Regions from separate parts of the Brevibacillus sp. FIR094 genome, predicted to be linked through region 1. Evidence: predicted binding sites of a transcription regulator. Region 1 holds the regulator's gene; the other holds the start of a gene.
What was found. The regulator LexA, encoded in region 1, represses DNA repair genes until DNA is damaged. The targets are predictions, from matches to a motif close to CGAACATATGTTCG.

Region 1 (4,258 bases):
CCTCCCGACAAGCGAGCGATCCTTTGAAGCGAAGTCTGTTTCGCGTCATTTCTTGCTGGCGCTCATCCTGCCCCTCTTCGAAGAACAATTGAAGAGGCTTATCGGGACTCACGATTCTCCATCCTTTTGGCAGCAGAGGCTTCACAAGACGCGCTGCCCAATCTACAAAGGTAGACTGTTGAACATCATCGACTCCCAGCTCAGGTAAAACCTCGGATATATAGGTAAGAAACATCCGGTTAGGCGCAAACACCATGAACTTTTTGGACATCATGGAATCCTGGTAGTTATAAATCAAATAAGAGAGTCGGTGCAAAGCAATCGTTGTTTTTCCGCTCCCCGCTACTCCTTGCACAACAATGGGCCGTTCTTTTTCCGCCCGGATAATATCATTTTGCTCGGATTGAATCGTAGCAACGATGTCTTTTAGTCTGCTATCGTTCGCTTGATTCAGATTGGCTGCCAAAAATTCATCAATGAAGCCCTCTTGCAAAAATTCGTCAGGATGCCCCATTTCGCGATTAATCGTTTCTTTTACCGCTCCATCATAGATGCCTACGATCTTTCCGTCTTCGATCGCAAAATTACGCTTTAATCGAACTTCACCACGCACGATCTCGCGTCCCATCCGGTAAAACGCTTCTTTGCTCTCTCCGGTATAATAAAGACTGGCGATAGGCGCGCGCCAATCCACGACCACAGAATCAAACGTATCGCTGCGTACAATTCCCCGTTTTCCTATGTAGACCTGATCCAGCTCGTAGATTTCATCCTTTAAGAAATCCACTCTGCCGAAATAAGGCTTCTCTCGACCCTGATCTTCCAGGTAGCGCAATTCCTTAGCCTTTTTATAGTTAACGACCTGTTTGACATAATCATCTGTTGCCTCGTGAATATCATTGCGAAGCTGCTCCATTTCTTCGTCGATCGCTGAAATTGTTTCATCCAGCTTTTTTTGTTCCAATTCATAATCACGATGCTGTGTACTCACATTCATTCCCCCTCACATGTATCGTGTCATTGAACGCATCAGGACCATTGCCTAGCCAACCATATTCCAACCGCACAAGAAAGTAGACCGACTCCCAAACTGAGGAGAGCGTACAAAGTGCCACGCAATAGGTGGCCTTCTCCCCAAAAAGAGACCACTTCCAAGGAGAAGCTAGAGAAAGTCGTAAATCCTCCCATGACCCCCGTTGCAAATAAGAGATAGAGTGTCGGAGATAAAAAGCCACGTTCTTTCCCCAGCACGAACAAGATGCCGATGATCAAAGATCCACAAACATTGGCGATCCAGGTTCCCCACGGCCATCCCGGCTGATTCGCGAGCAAAGACAATAGGTAGCGCAAAAGAGAGCCAACTGCTCCACCAACCGCCACAGCTATCCACGCCATCGCTTTCCCTCCCTTGCTATCAATGCCTTATGTTTGTCACAGAAAAAGACACCCTAGCGTCAAGCGAGGATGTCTGTCGTATCAGTAATTGTTATCTTACTGTTTTGGCTTATTTTCTTCAAGGTCTTCCACATATCGGATGGAATCCAAATTTGCTCTCAATGAAAGCTTAACGGCGTCAATGTACTTTTGGCGCAATGCTTTTTGTTCGAGCTTTTCCTCTTCGGTCAAACCTTCTTCGCGCGATTTTTTGACCAATTCGTTGATGCGTTTAATTTCTGCGTCAGATACCACTGCTGGTTCCTCCCACTCTGTAGTAGTGCCGCTTCATTATACCACATTCGAATGATCCCGCAAGACAGCCGAACACTTACGGAGTATCGGGAAGGATGAGAGTCTGACCTGGGTAAATCCTGTTGTTCTCTAAGCCGTTCGCATCCTTAATCTCTATTATATAGTCGCGAACATCCATATGCTCGTCTGTATTGTATTGAACTGCTAACGACCATAGGCTATCTCCAGATTGTACCGTTACTTCTATGCCTTGTGGATCCTCTATTGGAGAAGAAGCAAACACTAGTTCGGTCAACAAATAAAAAAAGAGAGTAAATGTAATAAGAAACAAGAGAGCTTGTCCTCTCGTGATACCAAAACGAACAAGACGTTCTTCTTTTTTCTCGAAACGATTACGTACTGTCAATGAATTCATAATAATGGCCTCCTCACAAACATATGTTCTGATCAGTAGCCTCATAATAAATGAGAACATATGTTCATGTCAACAATGAATCGAACTTATGTTTGTCGAACGCAAGCTCCCATGGTATAATATAGGAAAATATGTTCGAGAAATCAGGGGTGTCTTTCTATGTCAAAATTATCGAGTAGACAACAAGCCATCATCGAGTTCATACGAAAGGAAGTTCGTGATAAAGGATATCCGCCTTCTGTACGTGAAATTGGGGAGGCTGTTGGACTAGCTTCCAGCTCAACGGTACATGGGCATTTGGCACGCTTGGAGAAAAAAGGCCTCATTCGTCGAGATCCTACCAAACCTCGTGCCATCGAATTGCTATCAGATGAAGATCGTTTTCAAGACAATTTCGAAGACTCAGTCGTCCGTGTGCCAGTAATCGGCAAAGTAACCGCTGGACAACCGATTACAGCCATTGAGGATGTGGAAGAATACTTCCCGCTTCCAGACAATATCGTGACTTCTGACAAGGTCTATATGCTGCGCGTCTCCGGGAACAGTATGATTGATGCCGGGATTCTCGACGGAGACTACGTCATTGTTCGCCAACAGCACGTAGCGAACAATGGTGACATTGTCGTAGCCATGACAGAAGAAGATGAAGCGACCGTTAAAAGATTTTTCAAAGAAAAAAATCACTTCCGTCTCCAACCGGAAAATGCCACGATGGAACCGATCATCCTTGAGCATGTCACCATTCTCGGTAAAGTCATCGGTGTTTATCGACTCATTCACTAGTTTCCACGTAAAAAAGGACAGCCTAGGCTGTCCTTTTCGTTTTCTATCTATTATCTGGCGATAAAAAACCAGATGATCATCGTAACTTGCAGGATCACTTTTACGACTGCACTTCCCAAAAATCCGATCAGTGAGCCTACGCCCGCTTTCACTGCTCGCTCCATCGACTGCTTCTGCACCACCAACTCTACGAGAACGACGAATACGAACGGCAAGATCAGCATACCAAACGGTGGGAAAACGAAAATCCCGAGAACAATTCCGACCGCAGCAGCAATGGACGACCACTTGGACCCTCCGTATCTTTTCACGAAATACATATTCGTCAGCAAGTCAGCACCGTAAAGCAGAATACTTAGAACGACCATTCCCCACCAAAAGGATGCCGGCAATCCCGCTCCCGGGTCTGCAATGAAAAAGTGATAGAGCAAAAAGCCCGCCCACAGTAATATCGTATCAGGTAAAACGGGTAAGAAAATTCCTGCGATGCTTAGCAAGAACAATAACACAACCACTACCCACAAAAATATTTCCATCTACTACACTCCCTTCCTTTAGGTATACGAGTGATTACCGATTTCGTTGCGTACTTATTCACTTTTGTCTAAACTATTTTAAAAGAAAGTAGACAGGGAGGTAGTCTCATGAGAAATTGGCATGATCTCTCTTACTTGGGCAGAGGAACCATGCGTCAAAAAGCAGCGTGGGAAGCGATTCAACAGACGCACATTATGAAAGTACTATCCGATTACCGTCCAGTGCTTGCCGGAACCATCCCATTGGACATTGACGTCAAACAAAGCGATCTGGATATTATTTGCGAGAGTCATAATCTGGAACAGTTTGAGCAGGCTGCTCGTACAGCATTTGGCTACTTGCTCGGATTTGAAGTGACACACCTAGATGTAAAAAGTATTCCCACGTGCGTTATCTCGTTTTTCACAGCTGACTTTTGGTTTGAATTGTTTGCTCAACCGGTAGCTGTCGAAAAGCAAAACGCCTATCGTCATATGGAAATCGAAGCACGATTGTTAGAAATAGGAGGCTTGGATGCGTACCAACACATCAGGGCTCTGAAGCAAAGCGGCATCAAAACAGAGCCTGCATTTGCTCGATACTTTCAGATTCCGGGTGATGATCCATACGAGGCCTTGTTGCAATTGGAACCGTTAACCGAACAGGAATTACAACAAAGAGTTCAGCTCCTGCAAAAGGATTAATTTTCGAACAAAGAGCCAAATCTACTGCTTGAATGTATACAGGAAATGAAAATCCCGTATTCAATAATAAATACGGGATTTTTATCATTCAGTTTATCTTGTTTCAAGTTTCACCTAGTCGAATGCAGTTCATTCGTTACACATTACTTAC
Region 2 (4,258 bases), on a different contig from region 1:
ACATTTGAACATTCGGCTAAAAAACAAGACCGATTTTACTCGGTCCGCTGAATCCGTACAGCTTTCGCACGGTTTTTCAGTTGTTCCATAGGCAACGAGTGAGCAAATCACAAAAAGATATGATACACCAAGTAAATACAAACCTATTTTATTATTTGTGAACAAGAATTGTCAAGATCATGCAAATAGAGTTGGCCCTAACTATCGCTTCTATGACGCAATTCTTCACGCATTTGTTGAATGATCGCATGTGAGAATCCCTTGCGCATCAGCATGGACAGCAACTTGCGTTCTTCATCGGGGTTCGGTGCACCCTCTATGCGCCGCGCCTTCTTCTCTATCAATGCTCGAGCAGCATCTAGTTCAGCCTGCCTAGACACGCCACGTACTGCGTCCTCTACAATCGCTCTATCCACTCCACGCTGGGTAAGCTCCATACGCAGCATATACGGGCTCCTCGGCTTCAATCGCAATCGCTCGTCTACCCATTGCTTCGCAAATGCTTCATCATCGATGTAGCGTTGATCCTTGCAGCGCTGGCATATCTCTTCGGCAATCTGCGTAGAAAATCCCTTCTCTATCAAATAGGAATGTAGCTGACTGCTTGTCCGCGGGCGTATGCCGAGATATCGCAGGGCACCTAAATACGCCTTGTGCTTCTCTTCTGCTACCAGGACTTCTCTGTAAAATGCTTCATCTAATTCTGTTCCTTTAAACAGGTTGTACTTTACCAGTATGTCTTCATGTACGGTAAATGCATACTCGCCTTCTACATCGATATGGTAACGGTGCTTTTGTTTGGTGTCCCGGTGGACGGCGGTAATAAGCCCGCTCTTCATCATTCTTCACTCCTTTCGCAAAAGCTAAAATAACAGCCTGTCTTATCGACAGGCTGCTGTTTACCTTCCCATTACTCCAAATCAAATGCAGGCTCTTCATCTTGCTCTGGGTCATTTACAGCTTCACCTTCTGGAACAGAACCAGGGTTTAGGCTAAAGTATTCGCGCACTTTTGTTTCAATCTGCGATGCGATGTGCGGATTTTCCTTCAGGAAGACCTTCGAATTCTCTCTACCTTGGCCGAGTCGCTCTTCGTTGAAGGAATACCAAGCACCACTCTTTTGCACGACATCAATCTCAGAACCGATGTCGAGAATGCTACCTTCTCTGGAAATACCTTCGCCGTACATGATATCCACTTCAGCAACCTTGAATGGTGGTGCTACTTTATTTTTCACGACCTTAATCTTCGTCTTGCTACCCAAAATGTCGTTGCCGACTTTGATAGATTCCGCTTTACGAACATCCAAGCGAACACTCGCGTAGAACTTCAAAGCGCGTCCACCTGGAGTTGTTTCTGGGTTACCGAACATAACTCCCACTTTTTCACGAAGCTGGTTGATGAAGATTGCAATCGTTTTGGACTTGTTGATGGCACCAGATAGTTTGCGGAGTGCTTGGGACATCAAGCGTGCTTGCAAACCTACGTGGGAATCTCCCATCTCGCCTTCGATCTCTGCTTTTGGCACGAGTGCCGCAACGGAGTCGACTACGATAATGTCTACTGCACCAGAGCGCACCAGTGCTTCCGCGATCTCCAAAGCTTGCTCACCAGTGTCTGGTTGGGACAACAGCAATTCATCGATGTTCACACCCAGCTTAGCAGCGTAAACCGGATCCAGGGCATGCTCAGCATCGATAAAAGCAGCTTGTCCACCCTGTCTTTGCACTTCTGCGATGGCATGAAGCGCTACTGTTGTTTTACCAGAAGACTCTGGTCCGTAAATCTCAACAATCCGTCCGCGTGGGAACCCACCCACACCAAGTGCGATATCTAGAGCAAGTGCACCGCTAGAAGCCGTAGAAATCTGGATGTTGGATACTTCCCCCAACTTCATAATGGAACCTTTTCCGAATTGCTTTTCTATTTGACGCAATGCACTCTCCAAAGCTGCGCGACGATCTGACAAATGGTACACACCCTTTCAATTTTCGCATCTCTTTTGCTTGTCTTCATCATACCTCGAGACAGAAGTGTTTGCCAAGTATTTTTTGCGAACAAATATTCGCATCGATAAAAAGCAGCCATTTCCTGGTTGCTCCCAGCGAAATGGCTGCTTCTCATTTCTATCGAATTAGGAACGCTTTGCTCCGCGAGGCTTTGCAGGCTCCAGATTGATTCGTTTTCCGTTGATACGCGTTTGACGCAGTGACTCATATACGAATGCCGCTACCTCTTCTGGAACCTCAACAAACGTGAAGTTCTCGAAAATGTCGATGCGACCTACTGATTTTCCTGGGATACCCACAGATTCAGAGATCTCTCGTACCAGATCCTGTGGCTTCATGTTCGCATTGCGGCCTACGTTCAGGAAGAAGCGAACCATACCTTTTGCTGCGCCTGTCTCACCAAAGTTGTACGCTTCTGCTTCCTGCCCTTGTCCCGCTTCGGTATGGAATGCCAGGTGCAATGCAGCAGCTGCTACTTTTTCAGCCGGGTATTGACCTACGAGAGCATCCGCTACTTTTTGATACATATCCGCGATTGCATCGCTTTCCAAAAGGCTAGTCAACTGTTCACGCAATTGCTCTTGTTTGCGCTCAGCCACTTCCTCCAAGGAAGGAACATTGCGAGAGAGCACTTGTGCTTTTGTCTGCTTTTGGATAAACATCATTTGTCTTACTTCACGAGGCGTAACCAGCGTCATCGCAATTCCTTTGCGACCTGCGCGACCAGTACGACCAATACGGTGTACGTAGCTCTCAGAGTCTTGTGGAATATCGTAGTTGATTACGTGAGAGACGTTTCCTACGTCGATACCGCGTGCTGCTACGTCAGTTGCGATCAAGAATTCAATCGAGCCCTCACGGAACGCATTCATGACCTTGTCACGTTGTGCCTGTGACAAGTCGCCATGCAATCCGTCCGCAAGGTATCCGCGGGATTGCAGCACTTCGGACAGCTCATCTACACCGCGCTTGGTGCGGCAGAAAATGATACCCAGCTCGACATCCTCACTGTCCAAGATGCGGCAAAGGCTCTCTACTTTGTTACGGTCAAACACTTTGTAGTATACCTGTTCGATCAATGGCGCCGTTACTTCTTCACGGCTAACCGCGATCGTTTGCGGCTGTTTCATGTAACGGGTAGCCAAACGCTTGATTTCTGGCGGCATCGTCGCAGAGAACAGCAAGGTTTGACGCTCTTCCGGCATATCTGTGATGATCGTCTCGATATCTTCGATGAAGCCCATGTCCAGCATTTCATCCGCTTCATCCAAAACGAGTGTATGCACGTGATCCAGCTTCAATGTTTTACGGCGCAAGTGGTCCATAACACGGCCAGGAGTACCTACAACGATTTGTACACCTTGACGCAGTGCACGAATTTGATGTCCGATCGATTGTCCGCCATAGATTGGCAGCGTACGAACTTTGTTGTATTTCGAGATGCGCAAGAGCTCTCCCGCAACCTGTATAGCCAGCTCACGAGTTGGGGTCAGCACAATCGCTTGTACACGATTGGCAGGCGTAATCTTTTCTACAAGTGGAATCCCGAATGCAGCAGTCTTACCAGTACCTGTCTGTGCTTGACCAATCAGGTCTCCGCCATCCAGAACTTTTGGAATGCAAGCTGCCTGAATCGGTGATGGCTCCTCGAAGCCCATATCGTGAATCGCTTGCAGAATAGATTTATGTAAAGGAAAATCGGAAAAAATCGTCATGAAAAAAATCACCTTTCTTTTTGCATTTGCAGCGCATAAAACAACGCGTATTTAGCGGCACGCCCAACGATTGCATGCCTTCTTCCGGCAAGGCGCAGTTCTTTTACAACTGTAGGTATTCCTTCTGCCGCAATCCCTACGTAAACAAGGCCAACAGGCTTGCCCTCGGAAGGATCGGGTCCAGCCACTCCCGTAACAGAAATCCCGTAAGTAGCTCCCAGCTTTTCTCTTACATGTTCAGCCAGCAATTGAGCTGTTTTCTCACTGACTGCCCCATCAGTTTGCAAAATGGAATCAGGTACTTCGAGTAGCTGATTTTTCACTTCATTGGTGTAGCAGACTACCCCGCCACGAAACACTTGCGAGCTTCCCGGCACAGAGGTAATCAACGAGGCAATTGCTCCTCCTGTGCAGCTTTCTGCACAAGCAATCGTCTCATTTCTCATTTTTAGCTCAGAAACCAGTACATCATGCAACGACGATTTCTCGCCAATCCCGTACATATACTGGCCAACACGGCTGAGAATTTCTTTT

Region 2: a site for LexA is predicted at 2,055-2,068, ahead of recA (recombinase RecA). Genes of this name have one in related genera too.

What each region holds. Positions count from the first base shown of each region.
Region 1 covers NZ_JBEAES010000007.1:222,126-226,383, forward strand. Annotated here, with positions in the region: gene ACQ5DJ_RS08165 (HelD family protein) at 1-991, opposite strand, end outside; gene crcB (fluoride efflux transporter CrcB) at 1,030-1,395, opposite strand; gene ACQ5DJ_RS08175 (DUF896 domain-containing protein) at 1,492-1,689, opposite strand; gene yneA (cell division suppressor protein YneA) at 1,766-2,104, opposite strand; gene lexA (transcriptional repressor LexA) at 2,264-2,887, shown strand; gene ACQ5DJ_RS08190 (DUF456 domain-containing protein) at 2,938-3,423, opposite strand; gene ACQ5DJ_RS08195 (DUF4269 domain-containing protein) at 3,532-4,107, shown strand.
Region 2 covers NZ_JBEAES010000018.1:10,610-14,867, forward strand. Annotated here, with positions in the region: gene ACQ5DJ_RS17210 (RecX family transcriptional regulator) at 198-839, opposite strand; gene recA (recombinase RecA) at 911-1,969, opposite strand; gene ACQ5DJ_RS17220 (DEAD/DEAH box helicase) at 2,135-3,724, opposite strand; gene ACQ5DJ_RS17225 (competence/damage-inducible protein A) at 3,733-4,258, opposite strand, start outside.